DNA from 3 places in the Kitasatospora sp. CMC57 genome. Region 2 is predicted to be linked to each of the others. Evidence: riboswitches for the same ligand, from Rfam matches in the RefSeq annotation. Region 2 holds a riboswitch; each other region holds the start of a gene.
What was found. Region 2 has a riboswitch for thiamine pyrophosphate ahead of thiO (glycine oxidase ThiO). Riboswitches for the same ligand answer to the same signal wherever they lie in the genome.
Positions count from the first base shown of each region.

Region 1 (5,438 bases), 1.8 Mb from region 2:
GGGCCCAGGGGAAGCTCTCGGCCCGCATGTTGTTCAATGTGCCCATCGCGACGAGGAGGGTGCGCCCCGATGAAGGTCTTCCGACTGGACCAGCTGGACGCCGAACGGGCCGCCGAGGAGGGCGCGTACCTGCGCTTCCTGAAGGAGCGGAACATGTCCGCCGGGCTCTACGCACTCTCGCCCGGTGACACCGACACCCAGTCCAGCCACCCGCAGGACGAGCTCTACCAGGTGATCAGCGGCCGGGCCGAACTGACCGTCGGCGCCGAGACCACCACGGTCGGCCGGGGCAGCGTGGTCTACGTACCGGCCGGTGTCCCGCACCGGTTCCACCACGTCACCGAGGAGCTCCGCGTCCTCGTGGTGTTCTCCCCGCCGGAGGACTGAGCCGACGTCGGGGTTAGGGTTCGCTGGCCCGACCGACCGAGGAGAACAGCACCCGTGACCTTCACCGACGAGCTCTGGTCGGCCATCGAGCCGATCTACGCCGAGATCCTGGCGCACCCGTTCATCGGCGGGCTGACCGACGGCACGCTGCCGCGGGACGCCTTCCGGCACTTCGTGATCCAGGACTCGCACTACCTGCGCGACTACGCCCGGGCGCTCGCCGTCTGCGCCGCCAAGGCGCCCGACGAGCAGGACGTCCGGGCCTTCGCCGACGACGCGGTCGGCGCGCTGGCCGCCGAGCAGGGGATGCACGCCGAGTTCCTCGGCGCCTTCGGCGAGACCGCCGAACGGGCCGCCGCCGAACCGGTGTTGCCCACCACCCGGGCCTACACCAGCTACCTGCTGGCCACCGTCTACGGGGGCTCCTTCGCCGAGGCGGTCGGCGCGGTGCTGCCCTGCTACTGGATCTACGCCCGGGTCGGCGAGCAGCTGCTCACCCACTCCTCGCCCGACCCGCTGTACGCCCAGTGGATCGCCACCTACGGCGACGAGACCTTCCAGGCCGTGGTCCGCCGGGTGCTCGCGCTCACCGACCGGCTCGGCGCCGAGCTCTCCGCCACCGAACGCCGCCGGGTGATCGAGCACTTCACCACTACCTCGCGCTACGAGTGGATGTTCTGGGACGCCGCCTGGCGCCGCGAGGCCTGGCCGGTCTGAGCCGGCCCCTGAGGGTGACCCTCCCCCTGGTCTCGGGGTGATCTCCGGGTTCTCTCCGGGCCGTTACCCCTCGGAAGCCAGGTCGGCGGCCTGTACGGTCGAGACATCGAAAGCAAGCGGGACGCGACGGAACAGCCGTCACCGGCCCGAGGGGAGAGAAGGAACGGACATGGCTGAGCTCTGGAAGTCGCTGCCCTCGTGGGTGCGCAACATCGTCGTCCCGATCGTGGTGCTGATCCTCGCCTGGAACCTGATCTGGTTCGTGATCGGCGCGGTCACCTCACTGATCGCCTTCCTGGTCAAGGCCCTGGTCCTGGTCGCCGTCGCGGCCGGTGTGGTGATCCTGGTGAAGAAGGCGGCCAAGAGCTGACCCGGCGTCCGAACCGACGGGCCCGGCACCCCTCGCGGGGCGCCGGGCCCGTCCGCATTCCGGTCATCGGCGGGGGTGCTCTGGACCAGTCCGGAGCGGACCGCTACGGTGTTGGACGTTTGTTGCAGGCAATTCCGCCTGTGGACACGGGAGCTCGGAGCACCGGGCTGAGAGGGCGCTGAACGGTACGCCACCACACGTACCAACCGCTGCGTCGACCGCAGGAACCTGACCGGGTAATGCCGGCGTAGGGAGATAGAGGTCTCATGACCACGTTCGACGCACAGCAGAAGTCTGCCCCGAGCAGCGTCACGAGCGCGACCACCGGCTACCCGACCCCCGCCTGGCGCAAGGCGTACCGCGAGGGCTCCCGGCCCGACCTGCGGGTGCCGTACCGCGAGGTGCTGCTGACCAACGGCAAGTCCGTTCCGCTGTACGACACTTCGGGCCCGTACACCGACCCGGCCTACCAGCCCGACGTCCGGCGCGGACTGCCCGCGCTGCGTGACCCGTGGATCCGCCAGCGCGGGGACGTCGAGGAGTACGACGGGCGGGAGACCCGGCCCGAGGACGACGGGATCAAGCACACCTCGCCGCGCGGCGGGAACCTGCGCAACCTGGACGCGGTCTTCCCCGGCCGGCCGCGCCGCCCGCTGCGCGGCCGGGACGGCGTCGCGGTGACCCAACTCGCCTACGCGAAGCGCGGGATCGTCACGCCGGAGATGGAGTTCATCGCGCTCCGGGAGGGCCTGGACGCCGAGTTCGTCCGCAACGAGGTGGCGATCGGCCGGGCCGTGATCCCGCTGAACGTGAACCACCCCGAGGTCGAGCCGGCCATCATCGGCACCAACTTCCTGGTGAAGATCAACGCCAACATCGGCAACTCCGCAGTCACCTCCTCGATCGAGGAGGAGGTGGAGAAGATGACCTGGGCGACCCGCTGGGGCGCCGACACCGTGATGGACCTCTCCACCGGCCGCAACATCCACACCACCCGCGAGTGGATCCTGCGCAACTCCCCCGTGCCGATCGGCACCGTGCCGCTCTACCAGGCGCTGGAGAAGGTGGACGGCAAGGCCGAGGAGCTGAGCTGGGAGGTCTACCGCGACACCATCATCGAGCAGTGCGAGCAGGGCGTGGACTACATGACCGTGCACGCCGGCGTGCTGCTGCGGTACGTCCCGATGACCGCCCGCCGGAAGACCGGCATCGTCTCGCGCGGCGGCTCGATCATGGCGGCCTGGTGCCTGGCGCACCACCGGGAGAACTTCCTCTACACGAACTTCGAGGAGCTCTGCGACATCCTCGCCGCGTACGACGTCACCTTCTCGCTGGGTGACGGCCTGCGGCCGGGTTCGACCGCGGACGCCAACGACGAGGCGCAGTTCGCCGAGCTGCAGACCCTCGGCGAGCTCGGCCGGATCGCCCGGGCCCGGGACGTCCAGGTGATGATCGAGGGCCCCGGCCACGTCGCGATGAACAAGATCAAGGAGAACATGGATCTCCAGAAGGAGATCTGCGACGAGGCGCCGTTCTACACCCTCGGCCCGCTCACCACCGACGTCGCGCCCGGCTACGACCACATCACCTCGGGCATCGGCGCCGCGATGATCGCCTGGTGGGGCACCGCGATGCTCTGCTACGTCACCCCCAAGGAACACCTGGGCCTCCCCAACCGGGACGACGTCAAGACCGGCGTGATCACCTACAAGATCGCCGCCCACGCCGCCGACCTTGCCAAGGGCCACCCCGGTGCCTCGGACTGGGACGACGCCCTCTCCGACGCCCGCTTCGAGTTCCGCTGGGAGGACCAGTTCAACCTGGCCCTCGACCCGGAGACGGCCCGCGCCTTCCACGACGAGACCCTCCCCGCCGAACCCGCCAAGACCGCGCACTTCTGCTCGATGTGCGGTCCGAAGTTCTGCTCGATGAAGATCAGCCAGAAGATCCGTGACGAACACGGCGACGGCTCCAGCGCCGTCCGGACCGAGTTCGACGCCGACGCCCTGGCCGGCATGCAGGCCAAGTCCGAGGAGTTCGCAGCCCAGGGCAACCGGGTCTACCTCCCGCTGGCCGACTGAGCCGGCGCCACTGACCGCGCTGCTCCGGGGGGCGGAGGGGATCCCCCGGGCAGCGCTCCGGGCGTTGTGGACGGTGCGTCAAGATTGGTTCATGACAGACGACTTGACCACTCCGCGCGGCATCGCCGACCACCACCTCGACCAGCTGGCCGCGCACGACCCGATGACCTCGGCCTGGCTCGGCCTGCACCCGGGGGACGACCGGCAGCCGGATCTCTCGCCGGAGGGGTTCGAGGCGCATGCCGAGCTCGCCCGCCGGACCCTGGCCGTGCTCGGGGCCGCTCCGGCGACGGACGACCCCGCGGAGCGGGACTGCGGTCGGCTGCTGCGGGAACGCCTCACCGCGGAGCTCGCGATGCACGACAGCGGGGAGGACTTCCGCCGGCTGCGCACCATAGGCGGGCACGTCCACCAGGTGCGGGACATCTTCACGCTGATGCCGACCGCCACCGACGAGGACTGGGCGGCGGTGGCCGGGCGGCTGCGCAATCTGCCCGCCGCGCTGGACGGTTACCGGGCGACGCTCGGCGAAGGCGTCTCGCGCGGTCTGCTCGCTGCTCCCCGCCAGGCCGCCAGGGTGATCGATCAGCTCACCGGCTGGACCGGGGAGGGCACCGGAAGCGCGGGCTGGTTCACCGAGTTCGTGGCGGGCGGCACCGACCGGCTGCGCCCCGAACTGGGCGAAGCCGCCCGGCAGGCCACCGCCGCGGTGGCCGGGTTCCGCGACTGGCTGCGCGACAGCTACGCCCCTGCCACGGCGGACACCAGGGACGCCGTCGGCCGCGAGCGTTACCTGCGCGCGGCCCGCTTCAACACCGGCGCCGACCTCGATCTGGACGAGGCGTACGCCTGGGCCTGGAGCGAGTTCCACCGGACCCTCGGCGAACTGCGGGCCGAGGCCGAGCAGGTCCTCCCGGGCGCCCCTCTCCTGGCGGCCATGCAGCACGCCGAGGACCACGGCCACGCGGTGAAGGGCGCGGAGGCCGCCCGTGACTGGCTGCAGCAGCTCATGGACGACGCGATCAGCGCGCTCGACGGCCGTCAGTTCGACTTCTCGGGACCGATCCGCGCGGTCGAGTCCCAGCTCGCTCCCGTCGGCAGCAGCGGTGGGCCCTACTACCAGGGCCCGAGCCTGGACTTCAGCCGCCCCGGCCGCACGTACCTGCCCACCCTCGGCCGCGAGACCTTCTCGACCTGGCAGCTCGTCAGCATCTGGTACCACGAGGGCGTCCCGGGCCACCACCTCCAGCTCGCCCAGTGGGTCGCGGTCGCGGACCGGCTCAGCCGCTATCAGGTCACCGACGGCATCGTCAGTGCGAACATCGAGGGCTGGGCGATGTACGCCGAACGCCTGATGGACGATCTGGGCCACTACGCCGTTCCCGAGCACCGGCTCGGCTACCTGGACGGGCAACTGCTGCGCACCATGCGGGTGATCCTCGACATCGGCCTGCACCTCGAACTCGCCATCCCCGCCGACTCGGGCTTCCACCCGGGCGAGCGCTGGACCCCGGAGCTCGCCGCGGAGTTCCTGGCCACCTACAACGGCAGCCCGGTCGCCCGCCGGGACAGCGAGATCGACCGCTACCTCGGCTGGCCCGGACAGGCCATCGGCTACAAGCTCGGCGAACGCGCCTGGCTCCAGGGCCGCGAGGCCGCCAAGCTGCGCCGGGGCGCAGCCTTCGACCTCAAGGAGTGGCACATGAAGGCGCTCTCCCAGGGCTCCTTCGGGCTGGACGACCTGGTCGACAACCTCGCGGGGCTGTAGACCCTGACGGGTCAGGTCTGCCAGTGCGGTTTCCCGCTGACCATGCGGCAGTAGAGCAGCCGGCCGGCGGCGTCGTGGGTGGTCCGGCCGAGGTCGGCGTTCCGGCAGAACTGGC
Region 1 covers NZ_AP035881.2:3,648,930-3,654,367, forward strand. The annotation lists gene ACKUU6_RS16130 (cupin domain-containing protein) at 70-387, shown strand; gene tenA (thiaminase II) at 442-1,104, shown strand; gene ACKUU6_RS16140 (DUF5326 family protein) at 1,274-1,474, shown strand; TPP riboswitch at 1,611-1,745, shown strand; gene thiC (phosphomethylpyrimidine synthase ThiC) at 1,741-3,555, shown strand; gene ACKUU6_RS16150 (DUF885 domain-containing protein) at 3,647-5,323, shown strand; gene ACKUU6_RS16155 (hypothetical protein) at 5,335-5,438, opposite strand, start outside.
Region 1: another riboswitch for thiamine pyrophosphate. It lies ahead of thiC (phosphomethylpyrimidine synthase ThiC); the one in region 2 lies ahead of thiO (glycine oxidase ThiO).

Region 2 (5,438 bases):
CGAGCTCTTCCTGCGGTCCGGCCTGCCCGCCGAGCGGGTGCTCGCCGCCAAGCCCGCCTTCGACCTGATGCGCACCGAGGTGATGGTCGGTCAGTACCTGGACGTCCTGGAGCCGGTCGCCGGGGACTCCGCCGACGACGGCGCGCTGGAGCGGGCGCAGACCGTGCTGCACTACAAGTCGGCGAAGTACACCATCGAGCGCCCGCTCCAGGTCGGCGCCCTGCTGGCCGGGGCGAGCCCGGAACTGGTCGCCGCCTACTCGGCCTTCGGCCTCCCGCTGGGCGAGGCGTTCCAGCTGCGGGACGATCTGCTCGGCGTCTTCGGCGACCCGGCCGTCACCGGAAAGCCGGCCGGCGACGACCTCCGCGAGGGCAAGCGCACCCTGCTGATCGCCCACGCCATGCGGGGCCTCTCCAAGGCGGACGCCACCCAGCTGGACGAGCGGCTCGGCGCACCGGACCTGACGGCGGAGGAGGTGCCGGAGCTGCGGCGGCTGGTGGAACGCAGCGGCGCCGCCGAAACCGTCGAACGCCGGATCGACGAACTGATGACCCAGTCCCTCGCCGCCCTCGACGCAGCCCCCCTGGCGGCGGGCCCCACCCGGGCCACCCTGCTGGCCCTCGCCGAGGCCGCAACGGTCCGGAAGTACTGAGGCAAGCCTTTTGCAGGGCGCCCAGTTGCACTGTCCAGAGGCCCGGAGCTCTGCTGATGTGCGGCTCCGCCGCCGGGGCGAGGCGACGTGGCACTCGGGCCAAAATGCAAAGTGCCCGACCAGGTACGTACGTGGAACGCTCCTGAGGTCGGCTCCGCAGTTCCCCGGGCCCCTGGACAGTGCAACCTTGGGCTGTAGAGAAAGCTCAGGCGCCGCGTACCCTGCGCGCCAGCTCCGCCGCCGCCGCACCCGGGTCCTCCGCCGCCGTGATGGCGCGGACCACGACCACGCGGGTGGCACCCGCGGCGAGCACCTCGTCCAGGTTGCCCAGGTCGATGCCGCCGATCGCGAACCAGGGGCGATCCGTGACGGCCTTCGCCGCGTACGAGACCAGGCCAAGGCCGGGGGCGTGGCGGCCGGGCTTGGTGGGGGTGGGCCAGACCGGGCCGGTGCAGAAGTAGTCGATGCCCGGTTCGGCGATCGCCCCGTCCACCTCCGCCTCGGCGTGGCAGGACCGGCCGAAGATCACGTCGTCGCCGAGGATCGCCCGGGCGGCGGGCACCGGCAGGTCGTCCTGGCCGAGGTGCAGGACGTCGGGGCGGGCCGCGTGCGCGACGTCGGCCCGGTCGTTGACCGAGAAGAGCCTGCCGTGCCTGCGGGCGGCGTCGGCGAAGACCTCCAGGTACTCCAGCTCCTGCTTCGCCTCCAGGCCCTTGTCCCGGAGCTGGACGATGTCCACCCCGTTGGCCAGCACGGCGTCGAGGAACTCCGGCAGGTCGCCCTGCACGCGGCGGGCGTCGGTGCACAGGTACAGCCGGGCGTCGGCCAGCCGCGTGCGGGCGTCCGTCATCAGATCAGCTCCGCCTGGGCCCGGCGCTTGACCTCGGTGCCGCGGTTCTCGACCAGGGCCTCGATCGGGCTGCCGGGCAGCGAGGGCTGCTCGGTGAACAGCCACTCCAGGATCTCCTCGTCGGTGAACTTGGCGTCCCGCAGCAGCGTCAGCGTGCCGGAGAGGTGCTTCACCAGGCCGGGGCCGTCGATGAAGGCCGCGGGCACCTGGAGGGACTTGTTCGGACCGCGGCGGACCGCGATCAGCTTTCCGGACTTCACCAGGTCGCGGACCTCGGTGACGGGGACACCCCACTGCTCACTGATGTCGGGCAGGTACATCCATGCGGGGACCAGGGATTCGATCTTCGACGTCGTCATCTCGCTCACGGCACCAGAATCTCACAGCGCGTCCGGGCCGACCGCCGCCTTCAGCTGCACCGACGGGTCGGCGGCCGCCACCGGGTCCAGGCCGAGGCCGCGCTCGATCAGCTTCTTCGCCTGGTTGACGTCGCGCGGCCGGTCCACCGAGAGCAGCCCGGTCAGCCGCCCGTCGCGGAGCCAGAGCACCGTCCAGGCCGGGTCCTCGGCCGAGCCGCGCCAGAGCATCAGGTCGGTCTCGGCATGCCGTCCGGCGTACTGGACCATCCGTCCGAACTGCTCCGACCAGAAGTACGGCACCGGGTCGTACGGCGTGCCCGCCCCGAGCACCGAGGCGGCTACCGCCCGGCCGGACTGCAGCGCGTGGTCCCAGTGTTGGACGTTCAGCCGGGCGCCCAGCCGGGCCGACGGGTACGAGACGCAGTCCCCGGCCGCCCAGACGCCGGGTAGCGAGGTGCGCAGCTGATCGTCCGTCAGGACCGCCCCGGCCCGGTCCAGCTCCACCGGCGAACCCGCCAGCCAGCCGGTCGCCGGGCGGGCGCCGATGCCGACCACCACCTCGTCGGCGGCCAGCTCGGTGCCGTCCGCGAGCAGCACCGCACCCGGCTCGACCGCCGCCACCCCGACCCCGCAGCGCAGCTCGACCCCGGCGTCGGCGTACCACCGCGTCATCAGGCCACCGAGCTCGGCGGGCAGCGCCCCGGCCAGCGGCGTCGCGCCGGCCTCCACCACCGTCACCCGGCAGCCGAGCTGCCGAGCCACCGTGGCGGTCTCGGCACCGATCCAGCCGGCCCCGACCAGCACCAGGTGCCGACCGGGCCGCAGGCTCGCGCGCAGCGCCAGCGCGTCGTCGAGGGTGCGCAGCGTCCGGGCGCCGGGCAGGGTGACCGGCTTGGCGCCGGTGGCGATCACCAGGGCGTCGTACGGCAGCGCACCCTGGTCGGTGTGCAGCAGGCCCGGTTCCAGGCCGATGGCCCGCCGTCCCGACAGCAGCTCGACACCGGTCCAGTCGACGTCCAGCGTGGTGCTGTCGCGCTGCCCGAGCAGCACGTCCTTGGAGAGCGGCGGCCGGTCGTACGGCAGCTCGCGTTCTGCCCCGACCAGGGTGACCGGACCGGCCCAGCCCCCCTGCCGCAGGGCCAGCGCGGCCTGCGCACCCGCCATGCCGCTGCCGACCACGATCATCTGTTCCCCCGTCAGCTCCGCCACACCGGCCACCCTACCCACCCGACCCACCCGGGTCGTCCGGCCCTCGAACAGTGCCTTCGGGCTGCCCGGGGGCCGGGGATATGGTGGGTTCCGTTACACGGGAGCCCGGTGCACCGGGCTGAGAGGCGGGCTGAGGCGGCCTGCGACCGTCCGAACCTGATCCGGGTCATACCGGCGAAGGGAGAGCGAAATATTTTGACACGCACCGAGAGCGATGTCCTGGTCATCGGCGGCGGAATCATCGGCCTCGCGGTCGCCTGGCGGACCGCCCAGCGCGGCCTCCGGGTCACCGTGGTCGATCCGGCGCCCGGGCGGGGCGCGGCCCAGGTCGCGGCCGGCATGCTGGCCCCGGTCACCGAGCTGCAGTACGGCGAGGAGCCGCTGCTCCGGCTGGGCATGGCCTCCAACGACCGCTACCGCGACTTCGTCGCCGAGCTCGCCGACCTGACCGAGCTGGACACCGGCTACCGCGAGACCGGCACTCTGGCCGTCGCCCTGGACTCCGACGACCGGGCCGAGCTGCGCGAGCTGCACGGGTTCCAGCAGCGGCTGGGCCTGGAGTCGCACTGGCTGACCGGCCGCGAGTGCCGCAGGCTCGAACCGATGCTGGCCCCGGGCGTCCGGGGCGGCCTGCACGTGACGGGCGACCACCAGGTGGACGGCCGACGGCTGGCCGCCGCCCTGGTGCTGGCCTGTGAACGCTCCGGCGTCACCCTGCACCGGTCATCGGTCGCCGAACTGCTGCTGACCGGCGACCGGGCCACCGGCGTCCTGCTGAGCAGCGGCGAACGGCTGACGGCCGCTCAGCTGGTACTGGCGGCGGGCCCGCACAGCCACCTGCTGCCCGGCCTGCCCGCCGGGGTGCTGCCGCCGGTCCGCCCGGTGAAGGGGCAGGTGCTGCGGCTGCGGGTGCCGGAGCCGTACCGGCCGTTCCTGTCCCGCAACGTCCGGGCCGTGGTGCGCGGGCAGCACATCTACCTGGTGCCCAGGGCCGACGGGGAGCTGGTGATCGGCGCGACCAGCGAGGAGCAGGGCTACGACACCACCGTCACGGCGGGCGGCGTCTACGAACTGCTCAGGGACGCGCACGAGCTGGTCCCCGGCCTGACCGAACTGCCGCTGGTGGAGACCGGCGCGGGCCTGCGGCCGGGATCGCCGGACAACGCCCCGCTGCTCGGCCCGACCGCCCTGCCCGGCCTGGTGGCGGCCACCGGCCACTACCGCAACGGCGTGCTGCTCACCCCGGTGACCGCCGACCTGATCGCCGAGCACCTGGCCACCGGCACCGTACCGGCGCTGGCCGCCCCCTTCTCCCCCAGCCGCTTCACCCCGAAGGCCGCCGCATGAACGCCATGAACGAGCTGTCGCTGACCGTCAACGGCACTCCCCGCCAGGTACCGCCGCGCACCACGCTGGCCGAGCTGGTCGCCACCCTCAGCACCGCCCCGACCGGCGTGGCGGCCGCGCTGAACGAGGCCGTCGTGCCGCGCTCCGCCTGGGGAACCACCGCACTCGACGCGGGCGACCGGGTCGAGATCCTCACCGCAGTCCAGGGAGGCTGACCGCCATGGCCGACGACACCCTCACCATCGCCGGGGTCACCTTCGACTCCCGGCTGATCATGGGCACCGGCGGTGCCCCGAGCCTGGAGGTCCTGGAGCAGGCGCTCCGGGTCTCCGGCACCGAGCTGACCACCGTCGCGATGCGCCGGGTCGACCCCGGCACCCAGGGCTCGGTACTGGACGTGCTGACCCGCAACAACATCCGGGTGCTGCCGAACACGGCCGGCTGCTACACCGCCGGCGAGGCCGTGCTGACCGCCCGGCTGGCCCGCGAGGCGCTCGGCACCGACTGGGTGAAGCTGGAGGTGATCGCCGACGAACGGACCCTGCTGCCCGACCCGATCGAGCTGCTGGACGCCGCCGAAACGCTGGTCGACGACGGCTTCACGGTGCTCCCGTACACCAACGACGACCCGGTGCTGGCCCGCAAGCTGGAGGACGTGGGCTGCGCGGCGATCATGCCGCTCGGCTCGCCGATCGGCTCCGGGCTCGGCATCCGCAACCCGCACAACTTCCAGCTGATCGTGGCGAGCGCGGGCGTCCCGGTGATCCTGGACGCGGGCGCGGGCACCGCCTCCGACGTGGCACTGGCGATGGAGCTGGGCTGCTCGGCGGTGATGCTCGCCTCCGCCGTGACCCGGGCCCAGGATCCGGTCCTGATGGCCGACGCGATGCGCCGCGCCACCGAGGCGGGCCGACTGGCGTACCGAGCCGGCCGCATCCCCCGCCGCTTCCACGCCGAAGCCTCCTCCGCCATGGCCGGACTCGCCGACCTGGACACCCGCGAACGGCCCGCCTTCTGACGG
Region 2 covers NZ_AP035881.2:5,445,158-5,450,595, reverse strand. The annotation lists gene ACKUU6_RS24425 (polyprenyl synthetase family protein) at 1-652, shown strand, start outside; gene thiE (thiamine phosphate synthase) at 858-1,502, opposite strand; gene ACKUU6_RS24415 (Rv2175c family DNA-binding protein) at 1,502-1,861, opposite strand; gene ACKUU6_RS24410 (NAD(P)/FAD-dependent oxidoreductase) at 1,883-3,079, opposite strand; TPP riboswitch at 3,157-3,270, shown strand; gene thiO (glycine oxidase ThiO) at 3,263-4,417, shown strand; gene thiS (sulfur carrier protein ThiS) at 4,414-4,632, shown strand; gene ACKUU6_RS24395 (thiazole synthase) at 4,638-5,435, shown strand.

Region 3 (5,438 bases), 1.7 Mb from region 2:
GGACCAGCTCGCGCAGCGCGACCCAGTCGGCCTCGCCGGGCAGGCCCTCGAACGGGCGGTGGACCAGCTCCTGGACCGCGTGCGCGGCCTCGCGCCCGTGACACGCCTTGTACCGGCGGCCGGAACCGCACGGGCAGTCCTCGCGGGCCCCGACCACGGGGATCTCGCCCGAGGTCACGGCGGTGGACGGACGGTTCTGCGGCGACTTCTTCGCGGCCTTCTTGGCCATGGTGCGGCTCTCCCGGTACGGCGACGTGCTTGCCCGGGAAGCCTACTGAGCTTTCGCCGCGGACCGCTCCGGTCCGGCCGGCCGACCCTCTTCCGGGTGTCGTCCGGACGTCAGGAGGGGCGGCCGTCAGGCGCTCCGGACGCCGTGTTCGGGCCGCAGCGGGAGCTCGGCCCAGACCGTCACCTGCCCGGGTGCGTCCCTGACCCCCCAGTCGTCCGCCAGCCGGCTGACGATGGTCAGACCCCGGCCGCCGCGCGAGCTGACCGAGGGCCGGGCCGGCACCGGCCTGGTCATCGCGCCGCCGTCGGTCACCTCCAGGGTCAGCTGCCCGTGCCGGGACAACTCCCAGCGCACTGCCACCCCGCCCGGTTCGCCGTCCTCGTCGGACCGTACGCCGACCAGCACGGGGGCCGGCACCGGCGCCGGTGCGTCGTCCTTCAGGTCGGCCAGCCTGCCCAACGGGCGGGCGTACCGGCAGGAGTTGCTGAGCAGCTCGGACAGGATCAGGACCGCGTCGTCGATCACCGCCTCGGCGACCTCCTGGGCACCCAGATCGCGGCGCAGTCGGCGTCGTGCCGCTCCGACCCCGACGGGCCCGTGCGGCACCGCCATGGTCGATGAAGTCGGCACCTCGTGTGCCATCATCAACGCCACCCCCGGACCTCCTTCTGCATTCGCCGAGGGATGGATGCCCCTTGGGAATGGGTCGGAAACGGGCGCCGGGCGATCGCGGCGTGACACTAACGCGCAGCGCAACTCACGGTACGCAAATGGTGATTACCTGCTCACGGACCGTTGTCCGAACGGCTGGAATTGGCCACTCACGGTACTTCGCGCCGGAGTTCGCACCAGTTCACGCCCGCACGCGGGGCGTTTATCGGCCGAGTTGTGCCAGCACGGCGCGCGGCCGATTGGTGATAATCGCCTCCACGCCGAGTTCCAGGCAGAGTTCGACATCGGCGGCCTCGTCCACGGTCCAGACGTGCACGGGGTGCCCGGCCCGCCGGAGCGCTCGCACCAGCCCGGGGTTGGTCCGGACCAGGTCAATGCCGGGTCCGACGATCCTGGCGCCGCCGGGCAGCGCCCTGGTCCGGCCGAACAGCGGCAGCCTGCGGTCGAACAGGTAGACCGTCGGGACGGTCGGCGCGGCACGGCGGATCCGGTGCAGCGAGAGCTCCGAGAAGCTCATCACGCGCACCGCGGACCCCTCCGGACTGTCCGGAAGCAGTCCGTACCGCGAGAGCAGTCGGAGCAGCTCGGCCTCGGTGCGCCCCGCGTACCGGGTCGGGTGCTTGGTCTCGATCGCCAGCTCCACCCGCCGCCCGGCGTCCGCGACCAGTTCGAGCAGCTGGGCCAGCGTCAGCACCGGGCTGGGTTCGGGCGCCTCCGGGTCCTTCCAGGAGCCGAAGTCGAACTCGTTCAGCTGAGCCAGGGTCAGGGCTGAGACCGCCCCCCGGCCGTCCGAGGTCCGACGGACCGTCCGGTCGTGCACGCAGACCAGCTGCCCGTCGGCGGTCAGCCGGACGTCGGCCTCCAGGCCGTCGGCGCCCTCCGCCACGGCGAGCGCGTACGCCGCCAGGGTGTGTTCGGCGCGGGCGGCCGAGGAGCCGCGGTGCGCGATCACCTTGACGGCCCCGCGCTCCGGGGCGTCCTGGCTGGTCAACGGCTGGTTCCGGGTGTCCACACCGGCAACCCTACGAGGCACCGGACGGCCGGTGGCCGCCGCCACGGGAAACTCCGGGTGAAGTTCCGGGACGGCGGCCGGTGCGCCCTACTTCCGGCGCTGCACCGCCAGCGTGGCCAGCGCCGCGACCAGGAAGCTGAGCAGCGAGGCGGAGGTCCAGGGCTGCGCCACGAACCCGACCCTGGACTGGAGGTCCAGCCAGAACCCGCTCCAGTGGTCGATCGCGGTCGGGGCGATGAACTGGTAGGTCGCGAAACCGAGCGCCCAGGGCAGCAGCATCAGCCAGCGGGCCGGGGCGTCCTCGTTCAGGTTCCAGCCCCGGCGGCCCGAGCCGAGGAAGTAGTCGGCCGCCAGCACCGCGAACATCGGCACGAAGACCGAGCCGATCAGGCCCAGGAAGGCGTAGTACGAGTCGGTGAACTGGTCGATGAGCAGGGCCAGTACGGTCACCAGCGCGCCGATCCCGCCGGTCAGCAGACGGCGGTCGACCTTCGGCAGCAGGTTCTGCACCGACATCGCGGTGGAGTACACGTTGGCGAAGGACTGGTCGGTCTCCCGGATCACCAGCACCAGCAGGAAGGCCCAGCCCGCGGCCACCCCGGTGAAGGAGGAGAAGATCCGGGTCGCGTCGCCGTCCGACTGCAGCAGCGCCACCACGCCCAGCAGGTAGCACCAGACCTGGGCCAGCGTGTAGCCGGAGAAGGTGGCCCAGAACGCCGAACCGGCCGTCCGGGCGTGCCGGGTGTAGTCGGCGGCCAGCGGGACGAAGGAGATCGAGATCGCGATGATCGCGTCGGTCGCGGAGAGGAAGCCGGTCCAGTTGCCCGCGCCCGGGTTCGGCACGCCCTGCCGGACCAGCTGGACGGTGAAGTAGACCATCGCGACACCGACGGCGATCGTCACGTACTTGCGGAGCACCGCGATCGAACCGAGCGGCCAGATGGTCAGCACCGTGGTCAGCACACCGGCCAGCAGCACGAACAGCCAGTGCCAGCCCTGCGAGCCGGTCACCTCCTGGGCGCCCATGGCGATCACCAGCAGCTCGTACACGCCCCAGCCGATGCACTGGGCGATGTTCAGCACCGAAGGGATGTACGACAGCTTGGTGCCGAAGAGGCCGCGCAGCACGGTCATCGCGGGCGCGCCGGTCCGGGCGCCGATCAGCGCGGCCACGCCGAGCATCGCGGTGCCGATCACGGTACCGACGACGGTGGCGGTGATCGCGGCGGCCAGCGAGAGCTCGGAGCCCTTGGCACCGATCACGGTGGCCGCGCTGGTGAAGCCGATCAGGCTGACCCCGAGGTTGGCCCAGAGCGAGAAGAGCGCCCGGAAGTCGAGGGTGCGAGGAGGTGCGGTGTCCAGGACGAGCGGCGCCTCGGCGCGCGCGGTCGGTTCCTGGACAGGGGCAGGCGAAACAGCCGTCATGGCCGAAGCTCCCTACGCCGGCATTACCCGGACAGGTTCGAGCGGTCTGCGCTCCCTCGCCGTCGGCCAGCATCCGCATGGCGTACGGTCGTTCCGCGCACTCTCAGCCTGGACGGTCCAAGCTCCCGCGTGTCAGTTTGGAGCGCCAGGGTAACGGCCGGGCCGCCGAACACCAAGGCGAGTGGGTGACCGTCCGGATCGCGGGACGATCGGCGGACGTCGGCGGCACGAGCGGGGGCCGTGTCGGGAACGGGTAAAGATTCTTAAGAGTTCTTCACCGGGCCCTATACGACAACCGAATCATGCATACGGGAAACTGTGGGCCAAGGTCCTGTCAGCTATGGAGGTCGTCCGTGAGCACCGAGCACCAAGGTGGCACCAACCAGCCGGAGGAGGAGCGCACCTCCGCAGGCCAGGGGGTGGGTCCGGCTGACACCGTGTCGGCCGATGTCCCCGCTGCTCCGGCCACCCCGGCCACCCCGCCCGTCCCGCCGGTCGCCGAGCCGACGCTGTCGTTCGGCAAGGTGACGCCGCCGGCCACGCCGTCCTACCTCGACGCGCCGCCGCCGGTGCTGCCGCCCGCTCCCGCCCCGGCCACCCCCAGCTACCTGGACGCGCCGCCGCCCGCCCCGCCCGCCCCGGCCGGCAACCCGTACGCGGCTCCGGCCGCCGAGCTGCCGCCGCTGCACGGTGACCAGGCCGCCCCGCACACCGCCGAGCTGCCGCCGGTGCACGGCAGCCAGCCCGCGCCGTCCGCCGCCGAGCCGCCGCACCACCCCTTCGGCGCGGGTACGCCGCTGGGCAGCTGGGCCACCCCGCCCGGCGGCACCGACGGTCCGGGGGGCCCGGGTCACCCCGGCGCGGCCCCGGGTCCCGGCCGCAAGCGCGGCGGGCTGGTGGCGCTGGTCGCCGCCGTCGCCCTGGTGGCCGGTCTGGCCGGTGGCGCGATCGGCGTCTCGGTGACCGACCGGGACGGCGGGACGAGCTCCTCCTCGGGCCGCGGCACCAGCACCACCGTCCAGGCCAGCGAGAACAGGCAGGCGGTCAACCGCTCGCCCGAGTCGGTCGCGGGGATCGCCAGCAAGGCGCTGCCCAGCGTGGTCACCATCAAGGCGCAGGGTTCGCAGGAGTCCGGCACCGGCACCGGGTTCGTCTTCGACACCGAGGGCCACATTCTCACCAACAACCACGTGGTCGCCCCGGCGGCCAGTGGCGGCAAGCTGACCGTCAAGTTCTCCGACGGTTCGTCCTACCCGGCCTCCGTGGTCGGCCGGGCGCAGGGCTACGACGTGGCCGTGATCAAGCTCGACAACCCGCCCAAGGACAAGCTCGTCCCGCTCCCGCTCGGGGACTCCGACAAGGTCGCGGTCGGCGACGCCACCATCGCGATCGGCGCCCCGTACGGCCTGGAGGGCACGGTCACCACCGGCATCATCAGCGCCAAGGACCGCCCGGTGGCCTCCGGCGACGAGAACGGCGCCCAGTCCTCGTACATGAACGCCCTGCAGACCGACGCGTCCATCAACCCCGGCAACTCCGGCGGTCCGCTGCTGGACGCCGCGGGTGCCGTGATCGGCATCAACTCGGCGATCCAGTCCAACAGCGGCGGCTCCGGCCGGGCCGGTTCGATCGGCCTGGGCTTCGCGATCCCGATCAACCAGGCCCAGCGGGTCGCGGGCGACCTGATCAAGACCGGCACGCCGGTCTACGCGATCCTCGGGGTGCTCCGCAACGACGACTACAAGGGCGACGGCGCGCAGATCCGCGGCTCCGCCGTCGGCGACACCCCGGCCGTCACCGCGGGCGGCCCGGCCGACCAGGCCGGTCTCAAGGCCGGTGACGTGATCACCAAGCTGGGCGGCCACGTCATCGACAGCGGCCCGACCCTGGTCAGCGAGATCTGGACGTACAAGCCCGGCGACAAGGTCGAGGTCGAGTACACCCGCGACGGCAAGGCCGCCAAGACCACCGTCACCCTCGGCGAACGCAAGGGCGACAACTAAAGGATGTGCGCGGAACCCCACCGGACCCGTTAGGCTGACCTCCGCCTGGAGAGTTGCCCGAGCGGCCTAAGGGACCAGTCTTGAAAACTGTCGTGGC
Region 3 covers NZ_AP035881.2:3,791,211-3,796,648, forward strand. The annotation lists gene ACKUU6_RS16815 (DUF5926 family protein) at 1-229, opposite strand, end outside; gene ACKUU6_RS16820 (ATP-binding protein) at 356-883, opposite strand; gene ACKUU6_RS16825 (glycerophosphodiester phosphodiesterase) at 1,104-1,913, opposite strand; gene ACKUU6_RS16830 (purine-cytosine permease family protein) at 2,001-3,338, opposite strand; TPP riboswitch at 3,331-3,477, opposite strand; gene ACKUU6_RS16835 (S1C family serine protease) at 3,692-5,341, shown strand; tRNA gene ACKUU6_RS16840 (tRNA-Ser) at 5,389-5,438, shown strand, end outside.
Region 3: another riboswitch for thiamine pyrophosphate. It lies ahead of ACKUU6_RS16830 (purine-cytosine permease family protein); the one in region 2 lies ahead of thiO (glycine oxidase ThiO).